DNA from 4 places in the Reinekea sp. genome. Region 3 is predicted to be linked to each of the others. Evidence: predicted binding sites of a transcription regulator. Region 3 holds the regulator's gene; each other region holds the start of a gene.
What was found. The regulator sigma-54, encoded in region 3, starts transcription at its own class of promoters, with help from an activator protein. The targets are predictions, from matches to a motif close to TGGCACNNNNNTTGCTNT.
Positions count from the first base shown of each region.

Region 1: the regulator sigma-54 is predicted to act here: its motif matches at 6,109-6,126, upstream of glnK (P-II family nitrogen regulator).
Region 2: the regulator sigma-54 is predicted to act here: its motif matches at 2,912-2,929, upstream of AC4FIC_RS01995 (CmpA/NrtA family ABC transporter substrate-binding protein).
Region 4: the regulator sigma-54 is predicted to act here: its motif matches at 2,246-2,263, upstream of flhA (flagellar biosynthesis protein FlhA).

Region 1 is NZ_CEYAVF010000007.1:16,326-23,738, forward strand. Features, by position in the region: gene AC4FIC_RS04690 (hypothetical protein) at 1-61, opposite strand, end outside; gene AC4FIC_RS04695 (cystathionine gamma-synthase family protein) at 149-1,393, opposite strand; gene AC4FIC_RS04700 (DUF2058 domain-containing protein) at 1,400-1,951, opposite strand; gene acs (acetate--CoA ligase) at 2,119-4,062, opposite strand; gene AC4FIC_RS04710 (ammonium transporter) at 4,320-5,537, opposite strand; gene glnK (P-II family nitrogen regulator) at 5,565-5,903, opposite strand; gene AC4FIC_RS04720 (accessory factor UbiK family protein) at 6,293-6,559, shown strand; gene AC4FIC_RS04725 (hypothetical protein) at 6,736-7,326, shown strand.
Region 2 is NZ_CEYAVF010000003.1:9,444-16,856, forward strand. Features, by position in the region: partial or broken gene AC4FIC_RS01985 (ABC transporter ATP-binding protein) at 1-115, opposite strand, end outside; gene AC4FIC_RS01990 (ABC transporter permease) at 255-1,241, opposite strand; gene AC4FIC_RS01995 (CmpA/NrtA family ABC transporter substrate-binding protein) at 1,347-2,645, opposite strand; gene AC4FIC_RS02000 (HDOD domain-containing protein) at 3,129-4,517, opposite strand; gene recG (ATP-dependent DNA helicase RecG) at 4,620-6,701, opposite strand; gene AC4FIC_RS02010 (hydrogen peroxide-inducible genes activator) at 6,686-7,413, opposite strand, start outside.
Region 3 is NZ_CEYAVF010000022.1:13,564-20,976, forward strand. Features, by position in the region: gene AC4FIC_RS09955 (MlaC/ttg2D family ABC transporter substrate-binding protein) at 1-183, opposite strand, end outside; gene AC4FIC_RS09960 (calcium/sodium antiporter) at 343-1,308, shown strand; gene AC4FIC_RS09965 (KpsF/GutQ family sugar-phosphate isomerase) at 1,312-2,277, shown strand; gene lptC (LPS export ABC transporter periplasmic protein LptC) at 2,277-2,846, shown strand; gene lptA (lipopolysaccharide transport periplasmic protein LptA) at 2,833-3,357, shown strand; gene lptB (LPS export ABC transporter ATP-binding protein) at 3,357-4,082, shown strand; gene AC4FIC_RS09985 (RNA polymerase factor sigma-54) at 4,146-5,642, shown strand; gene hpf (ribosome hibernation-promoting factor, HPF/YfiA family) at 5,830-6,129, shown strand; gene AC4FIC_RS09995 (PTS sugar transporter subunit IIA) at 6,137-6,601, shown strand; gene rapZ (RNase adapter RapZ) at 6,615-7,413, shown strand, end outside.
Region 4 is NZ_CEYAVF010000025.1:3,233-10,645, forward strand. Features, by position in the region: gene flhA (flagellar biosynthesis protein FlhA) at 1-2,206, opposite strand, end outside; gene AC4FIC_RS10725 (glycoside hydrolase family 31 protein) at 2,389-4,731, opposite strand; gene AC4FIC_RS10730 (AMP-binding protein) at 4,980-6,632, opposite strand; gene AC4FIC_RS10735 (OmpA family protein) at 6,800-7,413, shown strand, end outside.

The DNA of each region.
Region 1 (7,413 bases), on a different contig from region 3:
CATAAGCGGCACCGCCCAGCAAAGTCGACCATACTATGATGAAGCGCAAAATGACACTCATAAGGGATACCTTCGGTTGTCGGAAGCTACTTTAATTGTGGCCTCTTAAACGCTAGCTGTCACCTTCGGAGCGTCAATTCGAGTTGACCTAGGGCGTCAATCGGGCCAATGCCTCAGCAAAACAGGACAATATATCCTCTGGGTCTTCAATCCCGACCGAGCATCGAATCATCCGGTCACCAATGCCGAGCGCGGCCCTATTTTCGGGTCCCATTTCATAAAAAATGGTGCTGGCCATGGGTAAGGCCAGGGTCCGGTTATCGCCCAAATGGGTCGCGTTAATAACCAATGCCATATCATCGAGTAAGGCCGCACAGTCATAGGGGGCTTTTAGATCAAAGCTTAGGATGGCCCCGAATGAACGAAACCAACGCCGCGCTCGGTCATGTTGCGGATGGGATGCCAAGCCGGGGTAGTATACCGCCTCGACTTTTTCATGCTGCGCCAACAGGTTGGCCAGAGCCGCGGCATTGGCGCATTGACGATCCATGCGCAGCGCTATGGTTTCGGCCCCCACCGCCAGTTGATAGGCACCATCGGAACTCAGGGTACCCCCCATATCACGCAAGGCCTTTTTCTTGATTTGGGTAAGGCCCCATTTGTGGGCATCACCCTGCTGATAGGCAGGGAAGATATTGGGGTAATGGGACCAGTCAAAGAGACCGGTATCGGTTATGGCGCCGCCTAAGACCGTGCCATGACCGCCAAAGTATTTTGACAGACTGTTGATCACCAACCCGGCTTGAACGCTTTTCGGATTAAAGAGGTAAGGCGAGGTAATGGTATTGTCGACCATAAAGAGTACGTTTTGCTGCGCACACCACTGGCCGATTTCGTCCAAACTGGCAATCTGAGTGCCCGGATTGGCAATGGTCTCGACAAACACCAGGCGCGTGTTGCCTTGCTGGGCGGCGCGGACATGGGCGCAGTCGGTCGCGTCAACCAGGGTCACCTCGATGCCGAAGTTTGCCAATGTGCTCAGCAAGCTGTGCGTGTTGCCAAACAGAAATCGACTGGCAATCATGTGGTCGCCGCGCTGCAGCAGGGCCAGCAAGGTGCCGCTGATCGCTGCCATACCGGTCGCAAAGACCAAGGTGGCGATGCCCTGCTCGGCCTCACTGATCAAGGACTGCAATGAATCGGTGGTCGGCGTTGACTGCCGGGCATAAGCATGGCCGCTGGCCCGACCCTGAAAAACCTCTACCAGTCCTTCCGTAGTGGCGTATGAATAGGGTACGCTATTATAGATCGGAGCATGCACCGGGCCGTCGGCAAAGCCTTGCAGGCGGTCATGATGCACAATGCGACTGGTGAATCCTTTAACCTTACTCATAGTCGCTTACCACATTAGATCGTCGGGGATGACATAGTCTTTATAGGGATCGTCATCGTCAGGTTGCGCTGCTTGGGGGTCGGCTAGAAATAGGATGCTGGTGGTACTGCGCTCCATTATTTTCGCCGCGACCGCCTGAGGCACTACGAAGAAGCGGTTCTCGAAAGTCGCAATGGCCAACTTACCGCGGGCTAAATCGACCTGGATCTGTGCGCTGACGTAGATCGATTTTATCTTATTGTCGAATCGATCGGCAAAGTTGAACTTTACATCACCGTCATCGAGGTGGATTCGGGTCGTCTCGATGATCTGTTTAACCTGCGCCACCAAGGACTTTTCCTGCGCTTTTTGTTGCCGCTCAAGATTCAGCTGGCGATCTTTGGCCACCTTGGCCAAACGCGCCTGCTCGACCGCCTGTTTGGACTCACCGTCATCGGTCTCAACCCGGTTCTTGCGATTGACCTTATCGTTTTTACGCTTCTCGTTCTTGTCTTTTTGAACTTGTTTCTTGTCCGCCAGGCCCAGTTTCAAAAACTGATCGGCCAGTGATTTTGACATGTTACAACCCTGTGATATTTAGCGTTTATTGAAGCACATAGCGGCTTTAGGCTGCAAGCTTCTCGCCAGGGCCAAGCTCGGGCAAAAAAAAGCGGGCCAAGGCCCGCTTTCTATTTACTCTCAGGTTAAGGTCGACCCAGTCGGGCAGCCGATCGCCGGTCCTGGGGCTATTGCTTTTTATTGTCCTCAATCAAGACATCGACCACGGACGGATCGGCCAGCGTAGAGGTGTCCCCCAAGGTGTCGTATTCGTGCGCGGCAATTTTACGCAAGATCCGGCGCATAATTTTACCCGAACGGGTTTTCGGCAAGCCCTCGGCCCATTGAATGACATCGGGCGTCGCAATCGGACCAATTTCCTTACGCAACCAGGCCTTCAATTCAGCTGTGAGCGCATCGCTGGGCACAATGCCCGCCATTGGACTGACATAGACATAGATGCCCTGCCCTTTGATATCATGCGGATAACCAACCACGGCGGCTTCCGATATCGCAGGATGGGCTACTAAAGCGCTTTCAATTTCAGCGGTGCCCAAGCGGTGTCCGGAGACGTTGAGAACGTCGTCGACTCGACCGGTAATCCAGTAGTAACCGTCTTCATCCCGACGCGCGCCATCACCGGTGAAGTAGGTGCCCGGGTAGGTGCTGAAATAGGTTTCAATAAACCGTTCGTGATCGCCAAAGACCGAGCGCATCTGGCCCGGCCAGCTATCGGTAATTACCAGGTTACCCTCGACCGCACCCTCGAGTTCGCGGCCAACATTATCGACTAATGCTGGTTGAATACCGAAAAAGGGTCGCGTCGCCGAGCCTGGTTTCAGCGCCGTAGCACCCGGCAATGGGGTAATCAGGATGCCACCGGTCTCGGTTTGCCACCAGGTGTCGACAATCGGGCACTTGCTGCTGCCGAACGCCTTATAGTACCAATGCCAGGCCTCCGGATTAATCGGTTCACCGACCGATCCGAGCAAGCGCAGTGATGACAGATCGGCACCTTGGGTCGCCATGTCACCGGTGGCCATCAGCGAACGAATCGCGGTGGGCGCGGTATAGAGAATGTTGACCTGGTGCTTGTCGACCACCTGGGCAAAGCGCTGCGCCGTTGGATAGGAGGGTACGCCCTCGAACATCAGGGTCGTGGCACCGTTGGCCAACGGTCCGTAAACAATATAGCTGTGGCCGGTGACCCAGCCGACGTCCGCGGTACACCAGTAGACGTCGCCGTCCTGATAGTCGAAAACATATTCGTGAGTCATCGACGCGTAGACCAGATAGCCTCCGGTGGTATGCAAGACGCCCTTGGGTTTTCCGGTTGAACCGGAGGTGTAAAGAATAAAGAGCGGATCTTCGGCATTCATCGGCTCGCAGGGGCACTCCATGGGCACCTGATCCATACGATCGTGGTACCAGATATCCCGACCATCGTGCCAACCGATGGTGCCTCCGGTGCGGCGCACCACTAGAACGTGCTGGACGCATTCGGTGCCGGGCTGTTCCAACGCCTGATCGACATTGTTCTTCAGGGCCACCGCTTTGGCACCACGCAGGCCTTCGTCGGCGGTGATCACTATATTCGAATCGCAGCCTTCGATGCGCCCGGCCAGCGCTTCAGGTGAAAATCCGCCAAACACCACCGAATGAATGGCACCAATACGCGCGCAGGCCAACATGGCATAGGCCGCCTCTGGGATCATCGGCATGTAGATGGTGATCCGGTCACCTTTTTTACCGCCCAACGACTTCAGGACATTGGCCATTCGGCTGACGTTGGCGTGTAACTCGTTATAACTGATATGGGCATCATCACCGGGCTCATCGCCTTCGAAGATGATCGCCGTTTGCTCGCCGCGAGTGGCTAGGTGTCGATCGATACAGTTATAGGCAACATTGAGTTCACCATCACCATACCAGCGGATGCGATGGTTGGTCTTATCGAAGCTAACATCCTTTACGTCCGTATAGGGCGTTGACCAGTGGAGTCGCTTGCCCTGCTCACGCCAAAAGCCCTCATTGTCGTCGACGGATTGCTGATACATCTCAAGGTACTGCTCATTAGTGACCTTGGTTGTGCTGAGCGCGGATACCGGTACCGGAAAAAGATCGGAATTCATGCTGTCCCCTTTTATTATTCTATGGTGGCTATGATAGTCCTATTGTGAAAACTAACAGAATTTTAACAATGCGACATTAGTCCATACGACTGAAGTCGCGTTTCGGGTTGGCCGACGCGGCGCCTAAGTTCTAGGGTCGCAGGGGATTACAGCGGGGTCAACTGTTGTCCGGGCCGGACACAAAAAAAGGGCACCTAAGGTGCCCTTTTTGATACAGCGGACTGAACCCACCGACGTTGGTCATTAATTAATAGTACTTAGCCCTTGGTGAATTCCGGGTAGGCTTCTAGGCCACATTCGGAGACATCAACGCCATCGTATTCTTCTTCTTCGGTCACTCGAATGCCCATAGCGGCTTTCAAGATGGCCCAAACGATCAACGAAGCGCCGAAGACCCAGACAAAGATGGTGGCTGCGCCGCCCAACTGACCCATTAGAGTCGCATCAGCATTGGTGATCGGTACCAATACTAGACCGAGCAAACCACAGACACCGTGCACAGAGATGGCACCGACTGGATCGTCGATCTTAATCTTGTCGAAGGCCAAGATACTAAACACCACGACAATACCGCCCAGGGCACCGAACAGGGTCGCCAGCAGTGGTGTGGGTGTATCAGGACCGGCCGTGATAGTCACCAGGCCGGCTAAGGCACCGTTGAGGATCATGGTAAGGTCTGCTTTCTTAAACAGGATGCGCGCTAACACCATGGCGGCAATCGCACCACCGGCAGCCGCCGCATTGGTATTCAGAAATACAACAGCAACCGCGTTGGCTGTATCAACCGTAGACGTCTGCAGCACTGAACCACCGTTAAAACCGAACCAACCCATCCAGAGGATGAAGGTACCCAGGGTCGCCATCGGTAGGTTGGCACCGGGAATAGCGTTGATTTCACCGTTCTTACCGTACTTGCCTTTACGCGCGCCGAGTAAGAGAACACCCGCCAAGGCGGCGGCAGCACCAGCCATATGGACGATGCCCGAACCGGCAAAGTCGACCATGCTAAGACTGTACATACCGAAGACGGATTCGCCGCCCCAAGTCCAACGGCCTTCCATTGGATAAATGAATGCGGTCATGGCAACGGCAAAGGCCAAGAATGCCCAGAGCTTCATGCGCTCAGCGACGGCACCGGAGACGATTGACATGGCCGTAGCAACAAAGACCACCTGGAAAAAGAAGTCAGCGGACGGTGCATAGGTGTCACCGCCTTCAACGCCGTTGCCGCCAATGCCGACCAAAAAGGTTGAACCCAACTCTGGGTACATAATCGCATAGCCGCAGACCATGTACATGACACAGGCGATGGCATATAGGGCGATGTTTTTGGTGAGGATTTCAGTGGTGTTTTTACCGCGCACCAGGCCCGCTTCTAACATGGAAAAGCCGGCCGCCATCCACATCACTAGGGCGCCACACACCAAGAAATAAAAGGTGTCCAAGGCATATTGTAGTTCGAATACTTCTGTCATATTGCTCTCCGGTCTAGGTCCGTTGAATTAAATGGCTTCGTTACCGGTCTCACCGGTACGAATGCGAATAGCTTGCTCTAGGGGCAGGACAAATATTTTGCCGTCGCCGATCTTGCCGGTATTGGCGGCCTTGCTGATGGCTTCAATAGCCTGCTCAACCAGGTCGTCACCGATGGCAACGTCGACCTTTACCTTGGGCAAGAAGTCGACTACATATTCAGCACCCCGATACAATTCGGTATGGCCTTTCTGACGACCAAAGCCCTTGACTTCGGTCACGGTAATACCCTGGACACCTATTTCTGATAGCGCTTCACGGACATCGTCCAGTTTGAAGGGCTTGATAATGGCGGACACTAATTTCATGGCTTTCGCTCCACGTAGTTCGATCCAATGCGTCGTTAAGCTGTCTCTGCTATAGTTTTGTGTTCTATAACAGAGACGGCCTGGTCGAGCATTTCGTTTTGGCAGTCCCAAGGTTTAAATTGTGGCCTCGGTGCTCGCCGCTATGGGCACCTAGCAAGCAAACCCCAGCAGGGTTTGTGATGCTGTGTGCAGTTATATCCTTTACAATGCGAAGGTTGTGCCAACATTTAAAATACATAAAAATCAACAACTTAGGTTAGTTTGTGAAATTAACAGCTTTTCATCGCGCACCAAAATAGCTCACCGCACCTGATTGGTGCGATGATAAGAACTAGAATGGCCCACTTTTGGACCACGCCCTTTTTTGATAACTAAACGAGGTTTAAACCGTGAAAACTCCCGACGCCGTGCTCGATTTAATCAGTGACCAGATCAATGACCTCTTTGCGCACGGCAAGCAAACCAGCCAAGAAATCCGCCACAATGTGCGCAGCTTGGTACACAGCCAGCTGGCGAAATTGGATGTCGTCAGTCGCGAAGAATTTGATACTCAACAATTGATTCTCGAAAAGACCCGGCGCAAGATCGATGATCTCGAAAAGCAGCTCGCACAACTGGAGTCGGCCTTGGATACCATCACCCAAAAAGCGGATTGAGCGCTATGAACAGCCACCACAAATTATCGGCGAAGTCGTGACCATCGCCACAGGCATAGGCAGCGACGCCGGCCATTACTGCAGGCTATGATATCCAATAACCATTAAACCATTCAGCTCGAGTTCACCTTAGGTGGCTAGAGTTTTAGACTCATTTATACACAGGACGTTTTGGCATGGCACATCCGACAATTAAATGGCTTGCGCTGATAGTATGGCTGGCCAGCAGCGCGCTCACCACGAGCGCATCGGCTAAGGACACGCTGATCGATTTGGACAACGCCCGAGTGGGCGGCTATGGCGGACCGATGTTTAAATCCGGCCAAATTCAAAATGAACAGACCTTTGAGATAGGCGCATCCGGCGGCGCCACCTTCACCACCGGCAGGCATTCCATTGCGCTCGGCGGGGGCATCTATAGCCTGGCAAACGAATTGGATTGGGACATCGATGAACGATTGGAGATGAGTTACGGCGGCCTAATACTCGGCTACACCTATAACCCAGAAGCCTTGGCGCATGTCGACACTCAGTTGCTGTTGGGTGCTGGCGGGGTGACGATGGTGAATCTGGACGGTGCCAATTCCGACGGTACCTTTTTGGTCAGCGAGCTGACGACCCAGGTCAGTGTCAATGTCACCGACTTTATGGCCATTGGCCTCGGCGCTTCGTTTCGCCAGACCAGCGATCCAGGCATCATTGGCCTCGGCGCAAACGACCTGTCCAGCCCGGGCTTCTTTATCAGCTTCCAGTTTGGTTCGCTCTAGCATCGGCAGTTTATGATCAAGAGGCCGACGCTCTGAATGATTAGTTCGACACCGTGCCCGCAAATGGGGCGGCGTGGTTGGCCTTAA
Region 2 (7,413 bases), on a different contig from region 3:
AAATAAATTCGCCCTGGTTGATTTTTAAATTCACGTTGTCCAGGGCGCGAAAGCTGCCCGTCGGCGTGGCAAACTCAATACCGACGGCCGATAATTCCAAATGGGGTTTAGACATAACGACATTCCTCTGTGCGTGCCCAGCTGCGAGCGACGCTTGATCTAAAAAACTGAAACCCTGTTTGCGTCTTACTCGGTCACAAAAACTTGTTTACAAAACAGGGCCGCAAGACAGGAGATTAAAACGGGTTACCCGGTTAGCGCACCTGGGTGTTCTTATCCCAATTCACTCGCTGCTGAATGAATAGCATGATCCGATCGAGGCAATAGCCGACGAAGCCGATGGTGAGCACGGCGACAATAATGCGCGCCAAGGAGTTGGAGCTGCCATTCTGAAATTCATCCCAGACAAACTTACCCAAACCTGGGTTTTGCGCCAGCATCTCGGCCGCTATCAAGACCATCCAGGCTGTGCCCATCGACAGCCGTAAGCCGGTAAACACCATCGGAATCGAGGCCGGTAGGACGATCTTACGAATATGTGTCAGGGTAGAGAGGCGTAGGACCTTGCTGACATTCATCAGGTCCTGATCGATATTGGCCACGCCGACCGTGGTATTGAGCAAGGTTGGCCAGAGCGAACATAGGCTGACGGTAATTAATGAGGTAATAAAGGATTTTTGAAAATAGGGATCGTCCGAGACATAGACGGCGCTGACCACCATGGTCACCAAGGGTAACCAGGCTAAGGGAGAAACCGGTTTTAAAATCTGTACGATCGGATTCAGGGTTTGGTTAAGCCGTTCCGACAGGCCCATAAAGATACCCAACGGAATGGCGATCGCGCTGGCCAGCAAAAAGCCGGCAATCACCGTAATCAAGCTGGTGCCAATTTGATCGACGAAGGTGGGTTTGCCGGTATAGGGCCGAATTTTTGCGTCGTAATTCGGATCGGTGGCCAAACGGTCGGCATTGCGTTCAGTTTGGCGTTGGTAAAAGCCGACTTCCTTGGCGCGTTCCTGTTGGTGTTCTGCTAGCAGGGTCTGAGCCTGGTCGAGTACTTGCCCGGGGCCCGGAAAGGCACCCAAGGACGTATCGATACGCGGTGCCGCAGCGCTCCAGAGTAACAGAAACAGGCTAATCCCCATGGCGGGGAGGATCAGGGCCAATGCTGAGGATAGGTTCAGACTGGGCAGCGGTATTTTAGACCGCCCGACAGGATTGGGCTGGGCTTGACTGGTCATGCTTATCGACCTCATGGAAGAGTAACACTGCCCGGCCGAGGGCCGGGCAATAAACAGTAGAGCTTGGTTGGGCAACGTGCGAACACCGACCCTCAGAGCTCAGCCCTATAAAATCTCGTCTTTAAGGCCAATACTGAATTTGTTGAGATAGTCATTGGGCAGTAGACCGTTATAGCTGATGCCATCGATAAAGCCGTCTTGAACGGGTTTGAAACCGGTCTCCGTCGCAAAGGCAGGGAACGCATCGGCAGCGATCACGCCTTCATCAATCAAGGCTTGAGCGGCTAGGCGATACAGGTCTGGGCGGTAAACCTGGGCGGCAATCTCTTTATACCAGTCATCGCTCTTGGGTTCGGAAATCTGTCCCCAGCGGCGCATTTGGGTCAAATACCAGATCGCGTCGGAATAGTAGGGATAGGTGGCGTTGTAACGGAAGAACACATTGAAGTCCGGTACATCACGTTTGTCGCCTTTCTCGTACTCGAATGTTCCGGTCATGGAGTTGGCAATGACGTCATAGTCGGCGCCGACATAGTCGGGCTTGGCGAGTATGCGCACGGCTTCTGGACGATTCGCATTGTTATTGGCATCGAGCCATTCGGCGGCCCGTATCAGGGCCTTAACCAGGCGAGTGGTGGTGTTGGGATTCTCTTCGGCAAAGGCCTTGGTAATGCCGAAAACCTTCTCTGGGTTGTTTTTCCAGATCTCGTAATCGGTGATCACCGGAACCCCGATGCCTTTGAACACGGCCTGTTGGTTCCAGGGCTCGCCCACGCAGTAACCATCGATCGTGCCGGCCTCCATGGTCGCGGGCATTTGCGGCGGCGGGGTGACGCTGAGTAACACCTCAGCCTTGATTTGCCCGCTGGTATCGCCCTTGTGGGGGGCATAGTAGCCCGGGTGAATGCCGCCGGAGGCCAACCAATATCTCAGTTCATAGTTGTGGGTCGAGACCGGAAAGACCATGCCCATCTTGAAGGCCTTTCCCTCGTCAGCATAGGACGCGATGATCGGCTTAAGTGTATCGGCCTTAATCGGGTGAACCGGCTTGCCGTCCTGGTGGGGTATGTTTTTCTTCATCTGCGCCCAAACGCTGTTGGAAACAGTGATGCCATTGCCATTCAGATCCATCGAGAAGGGCGTGATGATGTCGGCCTTGGTGCCATAGCCAATGGTGGCGGCTAATGGTTGGCCGGCCAACATGTGCGCGCCATCCAGTTCACCGGTGATTACTCGATCGAGCAGAACTTTCCAGTTTGCCTGCGCTTCGAGGGTAACGTATAGGCCTTCATCCTCAAAAAAACCCTTTTCATAGGCAACCGCCAACGGTGCCATATCGGTCAATTTAATAAAGCCAAACTTGAGCTCTTCTTGTTCCGGCCACCCGACGTCGGCACTGGCCATGGCCGGCCAATGGCTGGCGATAACGAGCCCCAAGATGGTACCGAGTGACTTGGCTTGCTTGCTGAATACTAAGGACATGTCCGTCTCCATTGCTTTTGTTGGCGCAAAAAAAAACGCATACCCGTTGAGGGTATGCGCCATTGCAAATAGTCTGCAAAAATAGGTACTGCGGTATTACGTATCGGGTTCAGTTGGACCCTCATTGGTCGTTTGGTCCTCTGGACCCCGGAATATTTTGGGTCTGCATTGTCTGACTGCATCTTCTCTAAGCGATTGTTGTGCCAACTGTACAAAAAGCCCTATTTTTGGGGCTGTAGGTTAGGTCTTTGATTTTAATGCAACTCGTGGGAAAGGGTCGATGCACTGCAACGGGGCGGAATCGGTCGCCACAGGGGCATGGGGCCTTAAAATGAATCACTGCATGACATTGAGTGCTTAAACCCTGCGCACCACAGACAACCAAGCCAAAGTCACGATCTTGGGTTAGCGACCCGTCGCAAGGGCGCTGGCCATAAGATCGAGCTCAGGCTGGCTCTGTTGCAGCTGGGTCATCAATGCTTCGATTGAATCCGTGTTGATATGCAGGCGTTCATAGACGCTAGCGTCAAACAAATGATGGCGCGGCGGCAGTAAACCGTACTCTTGTAACAGGTGCTGAGCCAGGTAGATCAGTTGCGCCTGGTCACAGTGGGCGCCCAAGTAGTGCGGGTCACCCTGGTAACGGATACCTAAGGTGACTTCGCTGGGCATACTCCAACTGCCCATCAGACCGGAGGCCATCTGTTCGCGCGTGATCCCCAAGATATGTTTTTCAATATGCTGATGTTCAAGGTGACGATTGAGCGCAATCATCAGATGTGTCGCCTCAAAATGGGGTTTGAATGCGTGGGCCATAAGCAGGTAACCAAAGTTGTGCAACAGGCCAGCCAAATAACAGAGGCCAAAACCCGGGCGAAATTCTCGCGGTATGGCCCCGACTAAGGCGCCGACACAGGCGGCGACATAGATCGCCCGGTGCCAGTAGGCGTTGGCACCCTGGTCTGGGTCGGTCGGTAAAGTCAGTGTTTTACCCAGCGACAGGCCCAAGGCCAGGTTCATCACCAGGTCAAAGCCGAGTACCCGGACGATGGCATCCTGGACCGACTTTACCGAACCCGGGGCGGCATAATAGGAGGAACTGGCCCAGCTCACGACCTGCGCCGCCAAGCTTGGATCGCGTTCGACTATACGACTGAGCTTCTCAATATTGGAATAGGGATCGACGCGCAGGCGGATAATGGCCTGTGCCGTGTCGGGCAAGGGCGGCACTTCGAGTGTCTCGGCCAAGCGTTGGCGAATGCGCAGCGCGGTAAACTGGGTCAGGGCAGAATGTATTAGCGTGGGATCGTCATCAAACAAGCCGAGCTGATAGTCGACCTGCCCGAGCGGCAAGGCCGTGGCGACGTCGGCAATCGCGGTGCTGTCTTTGCGCTTCATGGCGGCGCCGTTTTTCAAGGCAATCCGGAATTGGGCATTGCCGCTGTGGACAAAAATTTGTTCACACCGGTAAAGCCCAGAGTCGATCAGGGTGTCGGCCGGAATCAGGTCATCGAAGGCCGGCAAGGTATCCACTTCTAGGCGCAGTTTGAGCGCGCGCACCTGATTGATCGACAGCGGGGTCAAGTCTCGCCCGGTAACGGCGCGCACCTTATCCAGCTCGACCACAGCATGGGATGAGGTGAAGACCTGAACGATGCCCTTGGCGTCGGACAGTAGGCACACCTCGACCTGCTCTGGGGAGGCCTGCGTCGTACCTAAAGCATGGACAATGCTCTGTTGACTTAGGTGTTGACGCACGCTAATGGGGATATTCGCATCCGCATGACTGATCACGGGTACCTTCCTATTTGGCTAATTATTCGGCAGATCCACAGCAGTATAGCGGAGCTTTGAATAATGGCAGGCTGATAGGCCGTTTTTTAGCCATTGGGTCGATCACACCTGGGCATAGCGGTCGGTTTCACTGAGCCAGCGCGCGACTATCGGCTGACAATGGCTGGGGTATTCGGCGCTTAAGCGTTCGGCCAGCTCGGGAATAAGCGCTAACAGGTGCTGATCGCGCGCCATATCGGCGACGCGAAAGCCGATCGCACCGGTCTGGCGAGTGCCCAATACTTCGCCCGGGCCGCGCAACTTGAGGTCTTCTTCGGCGATGACAAAACCGTCACTGGTATTGCGCATCACCTCTAAACGCTGCTTGCCCTGCTCTGAGAGCGGTTGGCCAAACATTAGCAGGCAAAAACTCTCGGCGGTACCTCGGCCTACTCGGCCGCGCAACTGGTGCAACTGGGCGAGCCCGAGCCGTTCCGGATTTTCAATGATCATCACGCTGGCATTGGGCACATCAACGCCGACCTCAATCACCGTGGTGGCCACCAATATATCGAGCGCCCCGGCTTTAAACTCGGCCATCAGGCGGGATTTTTCCGGTGACTTTAACTTGCCATGGATCAGACCAATGCGGCGCTGCGGTAAGGCTTCGGTGAGTCGGTTCGCGCTCGCTTCGGCGGCTTCGGCCTGCAGCTCTTCTGACTCTTCGATCAGGGTGCAAACCCAATAGATCTGTTTGCCCGCCTCACAGGCGACATTGACGCGGCGAATCACCGCGTCGCGCCGATCTTGACTGATCAGGGTGGTGGTCACCGGCGTGCGCCCGGGCGGCAGTTCGTCGATCACCGAGATATCCATATCGGCAAAGGCGGTCATCGCCAGGGTGCGCGGAATTGGCGTTGCCGTCATGGTCAGCTGGTGGGGCGAGCCATTAACGGCCTTCTCTTTGAGCGCCAAGCGCTGCTGCACGCCAAAGCGATGTTGCTCGTCGATGATCACCAGGCCGAGATTATGGTAGTCGACCCCCTTCTGAAACAGGGCATGGGTGCCGATCAGCAGGTCGGTGGTGCCCACCTCGAGCCGATCGAGCAGCCCATCACGCGCTTTCTTGCCGGTTTTACCGAGCAACAACTCAACCTGCACGCCCAGATCGCCACACCACAGACTCATGTTTTGATAATGCTGCTCGGCGAGCAGTTCAGTCGGTGCCATGAGGGCAACCTGCATGCCCGACTCGATCACCTGTAAGGCGGCCATCACCGCGACCAGGGTTTTACCCGAGCCGACATCACCCTGGACCAGGCGCAGCATCGGCATGGGCTTGGCCAAATCTAGGCCGATCTCCTGACAGACTCGATGTTGCGCGCCGGTCAGGGCAAAGGGCAGGGCGGCCAGCAGCTGTGGTGCCAATCGGGTCGACGCGGGAATGGGGTGTGCGCCGCGCGCCTGGGTCATTTGGCGCAGCGCCATCAGGCGCAGATGGTGCGCGAGCAATTCTTCTAACGCTAGGCGCTGCTGGGCAGGGTGTTCACCGGCCAATAGGGCCCGGGTGCTGCTCGCCGAATCGGGATGGTGCAAGGTCTGCACGGCCTCGGTCAGGGAGGGTAAATCCCAGGGCGTGAGCCAGTCTGGTGGGATCCACTCGGCCAAGCCACCCTGGCGCGCTAAGACCGCAAGCGCCTGGTCGATCAGGCTGCGCAAGCGAGTCTGATTGAGCCCTTCCGAGGCCGGATAGAGCGGTGTTAGGCGGTTGTCTAGGGGTGGAAATTGGCCGTCGGCTCGAGCCAGGTATTCTGGATGTATCATTTCCAGTCCGGTCGGCCCGAGCCGCACCTCGCCATAACAGCGAATGCGATGACCACTCTTCAGGCTGGCCTGCTGGGCATGGGAAAAATGAAACAAGCGCACGGTCAGCAGACCGCTGCCGTCCTGAATACGACACAGCAGTGCGCGTCGCTTGCCAAAGATCACCTGAGCGGCCTTGATTTCGCCCTCAATCACCACCGCCATGCCCAGACGCAAACTGGCGATTGGCATCAGGCGCGTGCGGTCCTGATACTTGTAGGGCAGATGAAAGAGCAGATCGGCGATGCTGACCACGCCGAGCAGCTGGAGTTTTTCCGCCAGCTTGGGTCCGGCACCCTTAAGGCGCTCTACCGGGTGGTCTAGGGTTAGTGTGTCTTGCATTGACGAATCGCCGTTTCCAGTGCCTCGATGGCCGACGGGCGCGGAAAGCTGGTGCGCCAAGCCAGGGCCACGGTGCGCGTTGGGCTCTTGCCAGAAAAGGGCCGCACCTGCACCAAATCGTCCTTATAGAGGTGCGAGCCGGTCGCGGAGCGCGGCAAGATGGTCAGCCCCAAGTTGGACGCGACCATATGGCGCAGGGTTTCCAACGACGAGCCGTCGGCCATGGTTTGAATCTTGCCTTGTGGGTTGCGGGTCGCGGCGGCAATGGTCGGGCAGGCACTGAGAATTTGATCGCGGAAACAATGGCCCTCACCGAGCAAGAGCAGCGTCTCATCGTTCAGTGCTTCGGCGGCGATGCTTTCTTGCTGGGTCAGAGGGTGCGATGCCGGTAGCAGAATATCGAAGGGCTCGTCATACAGCGCTTTGGTGAGTACATCCGTTTCGACAAATGGCAGGGCGATAATTACGGCATCGAGCCGGCCATCGCGCAAGCGTTGACGCAACACCCCGGTGAAATTCTCATCGATCATCAGCGGCATGGCCGGGGTATTGCGCCGCAGTTGCGGGATAATATGGGGTAATAGGTAGGGCCCAATGGTAAAGATCACGCCCAATCGCAACGGCGTCGCCAGCTGGTTTTTGCCCGCCAGGGCGATATCGTCAATCTTGGCGCTTTCTTCTAACACTCGGTTGGCCTGGGCCACTATCTGTT
Region 3 (7,413 bases):
AAGATAAGCTTGTCGAGCCGCCTCATCCTCACTACCGGCATACTTGCGCACCACAGTCAGGATAGATTGAACTCCCTCGCGCACCGTTTCATCTGCCGCCTTGGCCCCATCTTGAGCAAAAAGATGGCTGGGCATGGCCATTAATAGACCCGCCAGGCCCATAAAAGCTAATATCTTACGCATTTCACTCTCCTAGATTCATTTTGGCAGCAATCATAACAGTCTAGAGACGAACCTGTGATGAAGCCAGTGTCCAATTCTAGCGTAATTTGCCGTCACAGGATTGCATTCTGGACGCAAAGCCCGTTAAATGCGCGGGATTAAAACTTTAGGCAGTACATTATGTTGATCTTTTCCTTGGCTATTTTGGCCGGGCTTATCTTACTGGTTCTCAGTGCCGATCGATTCGTAGCCGGAAGTGCCGCTATCGCGAATAACTTTGGCGTGCCGCACATTATCATCGGCGTCACCATTGTCTCGCTCGGCACATCGGCACCGGAAATTATTGTCGCCATCTTTGCCGCGCTGGACGATAAGATTGAGATTGCCATGGGCAATGCCATCGGCTCTAACATTGCCAACATCGGCCTAGTGCTCGGCATCACTGCGTTGATTGCGCCCATTCCAATCAGCAAGCGCTTGATCATCAATGAGAACTTAATCATGCTCGGCGTTGCCATTCTCGCCGGCTTGGTATTGTTCAACTATATTATCGGCTTTATCGAGTCCCTGAGCCTTGTTCTGTGCCTGGCGGTGTTTTTGGCTTGGATCTATGTTCAGCATAAACGAGCCAATGGCAGTGACGCTGAGTTCGAAGAAGACATCCCCAGCGACATGACCAACAGCAAGGCCTTGGTGTTATTTGTGCTGGGCTTGGCCGTGCTGATTGGCAGTGCCCGCCTGCTGGTTTGGGGTGCTGTTGGTATCGCCAATCAATACGCCATCAGTGAAGCCATTATCGGTGCAACCATTATCGCCATCGGCACCAGCTTGCCTGAACTGGCAGCATCGGTGGCCAGCGCACTAAAGAAACACCATGATATAGCGATCGGCAATATCTTGGGTTCCAATATATTTAATCTCCTCGCCGTATTGGCCGTGCCGGGGCTAATTGCCCCAGGCGGTTTTGCCGCTGAGGTTTTTAACCGCGATTATTGGTTTATGTTGGCCATTAGCCTGGTCCTCTTTGCCGCTCTTTTTATCCAAGGCAAGCGTAATGCGAAACTGGGTCGCTATCTTGGCACGTTTTTTGTGGTAAGCTATGCAGTCTATGGCTACATCGTATTTCTGGCCGCAACCGCTGTGTAATATATGACCAATACCAACTTTCTCGCCATCGCAAAACGAACCTTTGCGCTGGAAATTTCGGCCTTGACCACACTGGAACAGGCCCTGGATGACCAATTTAACCAAGCCTGCTTGTTATTGCTCGGGTGTAAGGGTCGCGTTGTGGTCACGGGCATGGGTAAATCCGGCCATATCGCCCACAAGATAGCCGCCACTCTGGCCAGCACGGGCACCCCAGCATTCTTTGTCCACCCCGGTGAAGCCAGTCATGGCGACATGGGTATGATTACCGGTGCAGATGTCGTTATCGCCTTATCCAATTCGGGCGAAGTGAACGAAATCGTTTCTCTGCTGCCGCTGATCAAGCGGCTGGGTGCCGCACTTATTGGCATGTCCGGCAATAACAGCAGCAGCTTGGCCACCCTGTCCGATGTGCATCTATACTGTGGGGTCGAGCAAGAGGCTTGCCCATTGAACCTTGCGCCGACATCCTCGACCACCGCGGCCCTGGTAATGGGTGATGCCGTGGCAATTGCCCTGCTGGAGGCGCGTGGTTTCAGCGCCGAAGACTTTGCCTTTTCCCACCCTGGCGGAAGCCTAGGCCGGAAATTACTGCTCAAGGTGGAAACCATCATGCACGATGGTGATGAGATCCCGATCATTAATCCGGACGCCTCCGTTTCAGAAGCCCTAATGGTGATGACACAGAAAAGCCTCGGCATGGTCACCGTGCAGCAAGACGGGCGGTTGCTGGGCATCTTCACCGATGGCGATTTACGCCGGGTAATTGATCAAAAAATAGACTTTTCGGCGACGTCCATCTCGACCGTAATGCACCCTAAACCACACTCAATCGATGCTGACCAGCTGGCCGCCCAAGCCCTTTATATGATGGAGGAGCACAAGATTACCTCGCTGGTTGTGACCCATAAGAATATCGTCGCCGGCGTGATTCATATGCACGACATATTGAGAGCCGGCGTGGCCTAATGATGTATCGCAAGCTACTGCTTATGGTGCTGATAGGTTTGGCTGCTCTACTACTAATCTTGCTTATGTCCAGTGATGAGCGGATGACGGCTGAGGTCACAAACCAGATATCGCTGCCGGCGGATTCACCGGATATATACGTAACCGGGATGGCCCTAACGCGCTACGATAAACTGGGTTCTAAGGTTATGACCGTCGACGCGGATACCGTGTCGGTGTACAACAGCAGCGGTCAGAGCCTGTTGAGTCAACCGGTGGTGATCCTGACCGATGCTGGTCAAAAGACGTGGCATATCAGAGCCGACCAGGCCCTGGTTATGGCCAATGACGACATGGAATTCCGCCACAACGTTGTGGCAACTCAACTCAACGGTACGCCTGCGACTCGAGTCGGGAGCGAGTTTATGAGGGTTTCCGACCAGGGCCAGCTAATCAGCACCGACTTAGCGGTAACCATCGTTAAGGGCAGACAAACCGTTGATGCGGTCGGCATGGCGGTCCAACTAGATGCACCCGAACCGGTGATCAACTTACTATCGGAGGTTAATTTTGTTTATGAACCGTCGTAAAAAAACCGCCTTACTGATGTTAGTCAGTCTTTGCGCGGCAAGCTTGGCGCTAGCGACGCCGGAAGATCGCAACAAGCCCATTACCGGCAAGGCCGATACCAACACCATGGATGCCAATAGCGGTAAGACGGTCTTAATTGGCCAGGTGGTTATCACCCAGGGGGCTTTGATTATCTATGCTGACAAGGTCACCATTGAAACGGATCCAGTGTCCGATCAGCTTTCCTATTTACTCGCCGAAGGCAAGCCGGTGCGGCTCTTCGACCAGCCTGTGGCCGACGGTGAAATGGTCCAAGTACAAGGCCTGCGGGTCGAATTTTTCCCCAACGAGAATAAGATTATCACTCTGGGTCAGGCACAGGTTACTCAGGTCGGCAACAAAGCCGAGGGCGAGCGCATTATTTATTTGACCGACACCGGGGTTATGACCATAGAGTCCGAGCGCGCCATCACCGGACAGCCAGGCGGCAAGCAAGCAGAGTTGCTCATTCAGCCTGAGGCCGTGAATTAATGGCCTTACTGGAAGCAACCCATCTGGCCAAAAGCTACAAAAAACGTCCAGTTGTTCGAGATGTTAGCATCGCCGTCGAAGAGGCCCAGATCGTTGGGCTACTGGGTCCGAACGGGGCCGGTAAAACCACCTGTTTCTATATGATCGTCGGTCTAATTGCCGCCGATCATGGCGATGTGACGATCAACGGTGTTTCGGTGACCCATATGCCGATGCACGCCCGGGCGCGCCAAGGCATTGGCTATCTGCCCCAAGAGGCCTCTATTTTTCGTAAGCTGTCGGTTGCCGATAACATCCTCGCCGTCCTGCAAACCCGAAAAGACCTCTCCAAGCAACAGCAGAATGAACGGCTTGAGTCCTTATTGGCCGAGTTCAATGTCACCCACATCCGCACCAGTTTGGGCATGGCGCTATCCGGCGGCGAGCGGCGGCGGGTGGAAATAGCCCGGGCCTTAGCGATGGAACCTAAGGTGATCTTGCTGGATGAGCCCTTTGCTGGTGTCGACCCTATTTCGGTCGGTGATATCAAGGCGATCATCTATCATCTACAAAAACGCGGCATTGCCGTTTTAATTACAGATCACAATGTTCGGGAAACCCTCGATATTTGTGAAAAGGCCTATATTGTCGGCAATGGTCACATCATTGCGGAAGGTTCCGCTGAAGAAGTTCTCAGCAATCAAACTGTCCGTGAGGTATATTTAGGTGATCAGTTCCGTTTATAACATTCGAAGCGGTGGCCTTGATATTTTTAGCGTTGGAGCACATTTGGTGGGTATTGAGCAAGTATGAAGACATCCTTACAACTTAAAATGAGCCAGCAACTGACGATGACCCCGCAGTTGCAGCAGGCGATTAAGTTATTGCAACTGTCCACGCTCGACTTACAGCAGGAAATTCAGCAGGCGTTGGACACCAACCCCATGCTCGAGGTCAAGGAGGACGATGCCGATGCTCCAGAACACGCCAACACTCAGGAGCCACCCAATAATGACGACCGTCAGGTTGCTAAGACTGAGACCGATGACTCCACTCGAGAACTGACCGTTCAGGAAACCATTCCGGATGAGCTGGCAGTAGACAGCTCATGGGACGACATCTACACCCATCAACCCACTAGCCATGGGCTGCCGTCCGGCGATGATGATTATAATCTCGAAAACATCTATGGCACGACCGACTCACTACAAGATCACCTCTACTGGCAGCTGAACCTGACCCCGATGACCGATAAGGATCGGGTCATTGCTGAAACCATTTTGGAAAGTGTCGATGATGAAGGCTATTTGTCGAGCCCCGTAGCCGATATATTTGAAGGTCTGATGGTGGCCATCTCGTCCGATGATGATCCGCTCGATGAAGACGAATTCCATGCGGTATTACACCGTTTGCAACAGTTTGACCCACCGGGAGTCTGTGCGGTCAACCTAGCTGACTGCCTAGCGATCCAACTCAAGCAGCTCGCCACGGACACACCCTATTTAGCGCTGGCGATACGCATCGTCGAAAATCATATCGAGCTGTTGGGCATCAAAGACTTTGCGCAAATAATGCGCAAGGCGCGGATCAAGGAAAACGAGCTGCGCGAAGTCTTCCTACTCATACAAACACTCAATCCCCGGCCCGGCAATAGCATTGCCTCGGGCAAATCCGAGTACGTAGTACCAGATGTTATTGTCACCAAAGACATCAAAAACAATCGTTGGTTTGTTGAACTGAACCCCGATATAGCGCCGAAACTGCGGGTCAACTCCTCTTACGCCTCGATGGTCAAGCGGGCCGACAATTCATCGGATAACACCTACCTAAAGGACCACTTGCAAGAGGCTAAGTGGTTTATTAAGAGCCTGCAGAGTCGAAATGAAACGCTGCTCAAGGTCGCCACCACCATCGTTGAGCACCAACGTGGCTTCTTGGACTATGGCGATGAGGCAATGAAACCGCTGGTTCTGCACGATATCGCAGAGGTGGTGGGTATGCACGAGTCGACCATTTCGCGTGTCACCACACAAAAATACATGCACACCCCCCGTGGTATATACGAATTAAAGTACTTTTTCAGTAGCCATGTCAGCACCGATACCGGTGGCGCCTGTTCCAGCACCGCGATTCGCGCACTGATCAAAAAGTTAGTGCTCGCGGAAAATACTCGTAAACCGCTGAGTGACTCTAAAATTGCCGATTTACTCGGTGAACAGGGCATACAGGTCGCCCGACGAACCATCGCCAAGTACCGAGAGTCATTGAACATTCCACCGTCAAATGAACGTAAGAGTTTGATTTAGAGCCTAAATTTTTTAAAAAGTCCCTTGCAGTTTTGGCAATGAAGCGCAATAGTTAGAATATGAGTTACATAACGGTTTCACGATTACCGGCATCTGTTTGTCGGTGGACGGTGGCCTCATTTTCGACCACCGCCTGTGTACCAGCCCACTCTGGCTGGAAAGGTAAAAACTGCAAGAGGAGCAGCCTATGCAAGTTCATATCAGCGGCCATCACGTTGAGGTAACAGAAGCCCTCCAGAGCTACGTTTCAACTAAGCTTGAAAAGCTCCAACGACATTTTGACCAAATCGGCAACGTGCAGGTCACCCTCAGTATCGAAAAGGAGAGACAAAAAGCAGAAGGCTCGCTGAACATCAAGGGCGCCCAACTCCATGCAGACGCCGAACATGACGATTTATACGCCGCCATTGATCTAATGAATGACAAACTGGACCGTCAATTGATCAAGCACAAAGAAAAAACTGTCTCACGCAGCCACGGGTCATAACGAAAGCATGATTCCTCTGGACCAAGTATTGCGCCCCGAACGCACCTTTGTTGATGACTTCGGTGCGAGCAAAAAAAAGGTACTGCAAACCCTTGCTGAGCGCCTGTCCAAGACGCTTACTGGGGTATCGGATGTTGAGTTGTTTGACCAACTGATCGCTCGTGAACGGTTGGGCAGTACCGGTATAGGTTCAGGCGTTGCAATACCCCATTGCCGCCTTGTTGGCTTAGACAAGCCCACGGCGGCATTGGTTTTATTGACCAATCCTATTGATTTCCAAGCGATAGATGCCAAGCCAGTGGATCTCGTTTTTGCCCTGGTGGTCCCTATTGATGCTACCGATGAACATTTACAGCTGCTGGCGATGGTGGTTGAAAAGGTTAATGACCCTAAGTCTTTAGCTTTGATTCGCCAATGTCCTAGCGCGATGGCCCTATATGAGCAATTTGTAGGAGCCCCAAATAAGCAATAAACTGAGAATGGCTATGTCTTCTGAAAAAATCCGACTAATAGTGATTAGTGGCCGTTCCGGTTCCGGTAAGTCGACTGTCTTAAATACACTTGAAGATGCCGGCTTTAACTGCATCGACAATTTACCCCCAGCTTTATTGCCTGAACTGGTCAGATGGATGACTGAGTCCGCACCTCATAAACAGATAGCAGTGTGCATTGACGTCCGAGTCTCCACCGAGGGTCTGCGTGACCTACCCGAAATTTTAGGCAGTCTCAGTGCAAAAATTCAACCAGAGCTACTGTACCTCGATGCCGATGAAGCCATCCTGTTACAGCGTTTTTCTGCGACCCGGCGTAAGCATCCATTAACCGACAACGCCCACTCGCTGGCCGAAGCGATTGCCCAAGAAACGCTGTCTTTAGCGCCCATCGCCGATGGGGCAGACTTCAAGCTGGATACCAGCACCCTGTCGGTACAGCAACTGCGCGTGCAGATCCGCGACCGACTAATCAACCGACCAACCGGTTTGGCGTTGCAGTTTCTGAGCTTTGGTTTTAAACATGGCTTACCCAGAGATGCGGATATGGTGTTCGATGTGCGCTGCCTGCCTAATCCATACTGGGATAAGAGCTTGCGCATGTTTACCGGTGTTGATCGCCCTATTCAAGAGTTCTTACGCCGAGAACCGGCAGTGGCGGACATGTTTGAGGATATCCGGCGCTTTATGGAGCGCTGGTTACCGGAACACGAACGCAACCAACGCAGTTACCTAACCGTGGCCATTGGTTGCACCGGTGGCCAACATCGCTCGGTATATCTGGCTGAGGAGC
Region 4 (7,413 bases), on a different contig from region 3:
TCGCTACAATGGTAATGTGTTTGTTGTCTGGAATTTCTTGGAAACTCAGGACTTTTAAATTAGGTACCGCATGGCGGACAAAACGCGCCAATAACATTCTTAAAGAAGCCGCGACTAAGAGCACCGCCGGTTTACCTTCCTTATCGAGATTCTTCACCGTATCACTGAGCGACGATTGCAGGCGCTCGGCCATACCAGGCTCCAAGGCAATACTGTCAAGATTTCCATCAGCACCGGCCTGTTGAATAGTCTTATGCAACAATTGCTCCAATGCTCGATCTAATGTGATAACTGGGATTTCTTTTTCGCTGCCGACCAGACTTTGGACGATCATTCGGGCCAGACCCATGCGCGCCGCATTGGTCAAGACGTTGATGTCCTGTGACCTAGGCTGCAAGTTGGTGATCGATTCGGCAATACTGCGCATGTCGCGGATGGGCACGCTCTCAATCAATAGGTTTTGCAATATTTTCAGCAATTGGCTCAGCGAGACCGAGTTGGGCACCAGCTCTTCCGCCAATTTTGGCGAGTGTTTCGCCAATAAATCGAGCATCTGCTGCACTTCTTCGTGCCCGAGCAGCTCGTAAGAGTGCTGCGCCAACAGATGGTTGACGTGGGTCGCGACCACGGTACTGGCGTCGACTACGGTATAACCGAGGGTTTGCGCCTTATCTTTTTCCCGCAGATCAATCCAAACCGCTTCCAGGCCGAAGGCTGGATCGATGGTCTTAATGCCTTCCAGAGGACCAAATACCTGGCCAGGGTTAATCGCTAACTCACGATCGGTATAGACTTCACCGTCCGTCACCGCGACGCCCATCAGCGTCAATTGGTAGGCATTGGGCATCAGGTCTAAGTTGTCCCGAATGTGGATCGACGGCACCAGAAAGCCCAGGTCTTGCGATAATTTTTTCCGAATACCCTTAATGCGACCCAACAGCTCACCGCCTTGGGATCGATCGACCAACGGAATCAGGCGATAGCCGACTTCCAAACCAATGACATCAACCGGCTGGACATCGTCCCAGCTCAGCTCCTTGGTTTCATTGCTAGGCTCCAGAACCGGCGGCAAGCCACCGCTGGCGCGGGCATCGCCCAATGCTTTGGGCTGATTGGCCGTCCGGCCGGCTTTCATCGGCAACATCGGCTCACCTAGAAGCGCCTTCTCCTTGAGACTGATCCACAACGCACCCAGGCCGCATAGGGCCGCCAACATTAGGAAGACAAAATGTGGCATGCCCGGCAAAATGCCCATTACGAAGAGCACAAAGCTGGTAATACCCAGGGCCCGCGGGGTGGAAAACATCTGATTGACGATCTGATCGCCCATCTCTTCACTGCTGCTGTTGCGTGTCACCATGATCGCCGCGGCTACCGAGAGCAACAGGGACGGTATCTGGGCAACCAGGCCATCACCAATGGTCAGCAAGGCATACTTTTGCACCGCATCGGCAAACACCAAGTCGTGCTGCACGATCCCAATAATCAGGCCACCGATAATATTGATCACCAAAATCAAGATGCCAGCGACCGCATCGCCGCGCACGAATTTTGACGCGCCGTCCATCGACCCGTAAAAATCGGCCTCTTGCGCCACGTCCGAACGGCGAATCTTGGCCGCCTCCGCGTCGATCAGGCCGGCATTCAGGTCAGCGTCAATCGCCATCTGCTTGCCGGGCATGGCATCCAAGGTAAACCGGGCACTAACTTCAGAGACTCGACCGGCACCCTTGGTGACAACGACGAAGTTGATGATCATTAAAATTGCAAAGACCACCAGGCCGACGGCGTAGTTGCCACCGATCAGCACTTCACCAAAGGACTCAATCACCTTACCCGCAGCATCACCTCCTTCATGACCGTACATCAGCACGACTCGCGTGGAGGCGACGTTGAGCGACAATCGCATCAGGGTCGCAACAAGGATAATGGTTGGAAACACCGCGAAATCGAGTGGCCGTAAAACGTAGATAGTGACCAACAAGACCACTATCGAGAGAGCGATGTTGAAGGTGAAGAAAATATCCAAGAGTAAGGTCGGTACCGGCAGGGTCATAAGGCCGAGCAAGACTAACAATAGAATCGGCACCCCAAGCAATCGCTGCCCAGCAACCTTGGCACCTTGGCCGGTATTCTTGAGTACCGCTGCACCGTCGACATTGCGGAAGTTGGTGCCGGCGGTGCGAAAATTATCTAAGAGTGCCATGGGTCAATTTTCTGTCAGATTCTATAAAGTACTGCTTATAACGCAAAAATCGCGCCAAAATGTGATCCATTTGACAAATAATAGCGTGACCCGCCCTGACGCCTTTCTCCGGCGGCTCTCGGTGGCCGAAGGGGCAAAAAAATGGCCACCTTGCACGGCCTAACTGGGCGCGCAAGGACCGCTTAAAGCCAGGCTGAAGGCCGGATATAGTGGAGCCGGCAGCGAACCCCGTCGACATTGGAACGGCCCGTAACGGGTTCGCCATTGAGCAGAATCGGTCGGTCCTTCCAGGCGTGGGGGACTCCGAGAGTGATCAGTTGCCATTCTGGCTTATAGTAAGATCGATCGAGTGACAGGTGACATTCAACCTGTGCTGCACTCTTGTGATACCCTATGGACAAGCGAGCATAACGGTTCTCTGCTGGATTGGCGGTCAGGCCATCGTCATCGCGAAACAGCATCCGGCCGTGCTCTGCCCCGTCAACAATCAAGATGCGCAATTCCTTTTGGGCACGCGCTGTTGAGCTCCGATAAGGCGCCAACGGCAATATGGCACCCGCCTTGAGGTAGATCGGAATGTCATCAAGATCCGTCTGCGCGAGGACAAACTGCCCACCGACCAGGCTGCAGTCACCGACCAGGCTGTACCACAGGCCCTTGGGTAACCAGACCGAGCGGGCGACGCCACCGGCGACCAATATCGGCGCAACCAGCAGGGCGTCCCCGAACATAAACTGATCGCTCATATTTTCGGTCTGCTCGAGCTGCTGTTCCAGCCAAAACATCGGCCGTAAAATGGGCTGGCCGGTTTCGTGGGCATCGCGAAACAGTTGGTAGAGATAGGGTAGTAACTTATAACGACGGTGCATTGCGTGCCGCACTCTAGTGGTCCATGGCTCGGCGAAAGACCAAGGCTCTTGTCGAACCTGACCAATGGCACAGTGATTGCGCATCAGCGGGTAGAAACAGCCCAGCTGCATCCAGCGGGTAAAGAGCTCCGGCCGACTGTCGTCCATAAAGCCACCGATATCGACGCCGGTAAAGACGACGCCGGACAAGCCCATATTGAGCAACATCGGCACACTTAGGCGCAAATGCTCCCAAGAGGATCGATTATCGCCGGTCCAGACCGCCGCACTGCGCTGGATACCGGCGTATCCGGCCCGAGTTAGGACAAAGGGTCGCTGCGCGCACTGCTCCACTATCGCGCTCGCCGTGGCTTCGCACATCAGCAGGCCATAGGCGTTGTGCACGGCTTCGTGCTCGACTACCGCCCCATCGATATGATGGCGCGCATCGGCGTCCAGCGTCATGCGCTCATTGAACACCGCCGGCTCGTTCATATCGTTCCAAAAGCCCTGAATACCCATATCGGTATAGTAGCGATGCAGACCCTGCCACCACTGTTGCACCCTTGGCTGAAAAAAATCGGGCCAAACCGTTTCGCCGGGCCAAACCTGACCTTGCCAAACCTCGCCCTGGGCGGATTGAACAAAATAGTCGGCCAACATGCCTTGCTGATAAACTCGGTAGTGCGGATCGCGCTTGATCCCGGGGTCGATGATTGGAATAACGCGCACTCCGTCGGCCAATAGGTCATCGACCAGCTCCGGCGTTTGCGCAAAGGTCGTTGGGTCGAAGCTGAAGACCCGGTAGCCGTCCATACACAGTATATCCAGGTACAGCGCGTCCAGGGGCAGGTCATGGTGCCGGAAACCCTCGGCTATCGCCCGGACCTCTTGAGCACTTTGGTAACTGTGGCGCGACTGCTGGTAACCTAAGGCCCATTTTGGTGGCAAAAACGGACGACCGGTCAACCGGGTATAGAGATCGATTAGCTCACCCAGGGTCTCGCCGGTAAATACATAGAGATCCAGCGCACCGCGGTCAACGCTGATACAGACCTCATCGGTCAAACTCAGATCGAAGCGGCTGCGGCCGGGATTGTCGAGAAAAATGCCCATCCACCCCTGATCGGTCGACACCGTCATAAAGGGAATGGACTGATAGAGCTCATCGGTCGCGGCGGTGTGCGGCAAGAAGACATCTGAATTCCAAAAAGTCCATGCCCTACCCTGCTTATTCAAATCACCGGTCTTTTCACCCAGGCCATAGACTGGCCAGGCATCTGGCAGTGTCAAGTACAGGTGCAGACCCTCGGCGCTGTCGGCGTAGAGACCCCGGGACGTTGCCAGCCCCTGACCGTGTCGATGCACGGCAATTTGCCACTGCTCGTCCGGCAACCAGGACCATTCGATTTGATTGGGCAGATCTGCAGGGTGAACGGCGCGGCTGGCGGGCAAAACGGCCACGCTGGTGATCAATGGTTCGCCCAGACAGACCCGGATCAGGTTGGCCGATAGCTGGGTGACCGATAGCGGGTGTTTATCGTGGTAGATGCGGGTCGAGTCGGTTACCACCAGTGGGTTTGAACGGTAGCGCACCCGGTGCTGACTTGGCTGGTCCGGCCCCAATACTCTTTCAGGTTGAACGGCAAAACTGGAACGGGTATTGAGCTCAGTCATACTTTCCCATTTTATTGTTTTTCACAGTCCCCCCATCCTATCGCCTGGTCCGGCGCTGCCCAAGGCGGAATCGGTTTAGGGTTGAAATAGAATCACGTCTTGCAGAGGGTTGAAATTGGCTCAACGGTTAATGATTTAACCAAGGTGGAGTAGCCGTATGGTGGCTTGGTGGGCAGGCCCGAGAACGGGCCAGCAGTGCGACGCTGCGCGTCACCCTATAAGCGCAACGGCAACGCTTGAGGGGCAGATTAGACGGTCAATTCGTCCTGCCAGATGACCGACTTGGTTTGGGTTTGTTGAGCAATACTATTGTACCGCTCTTCCAGTTGGTTACGGCGTATCTTCAGGGTCGGGGTTAATAACTCGTTTTCAATGGACCAGCTGTCGGTAACCACCACGATGCCGTCCAGCCGGGCATGAGATTCCAAAGTGGCATTCACCCTATCCAAAGTCTCCTGCAGCGAACTGCGCAGCTGATCCCGATTGGTGTCGTGCAGATGCTCCGCCATTACCACGATGGCGACCGGCTGCTTGCGACCGGATCCCATCACCAAGAGTTGATCGATATCGGGGTTGGCCGCCAATAGGGACTCAATCGGCACCGGCGCAACATATTTGCCCTTGGCCGTTTTGAAGGTGTCCTTGACTCGACCGATGATCTGATAGACCCCATCGGCCGACTGGGTCGCCTTATCGCCGGTGTGAAACCAGCCATCGCTGAAGTTGCGCTCGGTTTCCTCGGGGTTTAAATAGTAGTGACTGAACACCGCTTCGCCGCGCACCAGTATTTCACCGCTATCGGACAGGGTCATATCGACACATTTGGCCGGTGTGCCAATGGTGCCAACCCGATCGGCCCTAAACGGCAGGTTCGAACAGGACAGGCCAGCGGTTTCGGTCATGCCCCAGCCTTCGCAGATATCGATCCCGATGGTTTGATACCAGGACAAAATAGAGGGTGAAATGGGCGCGGAACCACAACCCATCAAGCGTGCTTTGTCCAAGCCCAAGCCACGGCGGATTTTTCCGGCCAACAAGCGACCCAGAAGCGGCACGCGCAGCAACTTGGCTAAGCGCTCGGCCGGCACCTTAGCAAACACACCGGTTTGAAACTTGGTCCAGAGCCGGGGCACCGAGACGAAAACCGTCGGCCGGGCGAACTGCAAGTCCTCGACAAAGGTTTCAAGCGACTCGACGAAATAGAAGGTGGCCCCGCCGTAGAGGCCCGGCCCCTGAATCACACCCCGCTCGACAATATGGGCCAACGGCAGATAGGACAGAATACGATCTTGGTCGGCGACCGCCAGCCAAAGTTGGTTTTCGGTACAGGCGGAGGCGTAGTTGCGATAGCTGAGCACCACGCCCTTGGGTTCGCCGGTACTGCCTGAGGTATAGACGATGGTCATATCATCGTCCAATGCCGGTGTATGCAAGGCTGCTAACGGTTCGTTCTGTTGCAGCCAGTCGCTCCACTGGTGATCGGCCTGCAGCGTCTGATAGGGATAGGCAATGCGCGGAATCCGACCATCGATCACCTCAGCGGTGGCCTCCAGATCATCTAACTTACCGACGAAAATGGCTTTCGCGCCGCTGTGCTGCAGGACAAAGCCAATCGTCTGGGCATTGGCCGTGGCAAAGATCGGTACGCTGATCAGACCGGCCATCATGATGGCCCAGTCCGATATGTACCATTCGACTGAATTCTTGGCATAAATGGCGACTCGGTCGCCCTTCTCTAAGCCTAATGACAGCAATCCCGAGGCGACCTGGCGCGCTTGGGTTTCAGCCTCTTGCCAGCTGGTCACCTGCCATTGACGGTTGACCGGCTGATAGAACATTGGCTTATCGGGATGGCTCTGCGAGCGCTGTACCAGTATCTCAATGGGCGTTTTATAGGTCATGGATGTGCCTCTTTTTTTTGTAATATTAAGACCACTTCACCAAAAATTGCTCCATAGCGCAAGCGCTAAGCTTGATGGGCTACTCTTATGTGAACAAGTGATTGCATTGTCGAGGTGACCGCATTACCGTCACCTGATCCTCTAGCGTCCCCTTAGGTAGGCCTATTTTGAGTCGTTTAAATCCTGCGCAATACGTAATTTTTTCAGTTACCTTTCTCGCCGCTTCATTAGTGGCCAACTTCGTCTTGTTTCAAGCCAGTGCGTCGCGTGACGACCAACTTGACCGAGCAAACCAGTCTGTCACCCGGCTGACGCAAGCCCTATCAAGCGACACCAGCACGAGATCGGATCAGTCGGCGCGGCTCGAAAACATGGCTGCGCAGCAACAGGACATGGCTCAAATTGTCGATGACCTTCAGGGGCATATAGCCAATTTGAATAAAGAATACCAACAAACCCTGACGATGGCACAACAGTCTGAACAGTCCTTGGCTCGGTCACGCTCCGATAATGCGGCACTCGATAGCGAGTTGCAGCGCTCTCGGCTCGACCAGGCAGAGGCCCAGAAGACCATCAATAATCAACTGCGCATGCTGCGCCTCAGTGCCGATAGCGGGCCCAGTGCGGCTAAAAGCGCTCTACAGGATGAACTGCAGGATCTGGCGAAACAATTAACCTCGTTGTTCCCCGATATAGTTGTATCGCAACGCGCTGCTGGTGACGCCGTACTCGACATCCCCTTGGCGCTCATCTTCAAACCGGCATCTTTGCAATGGGTCGA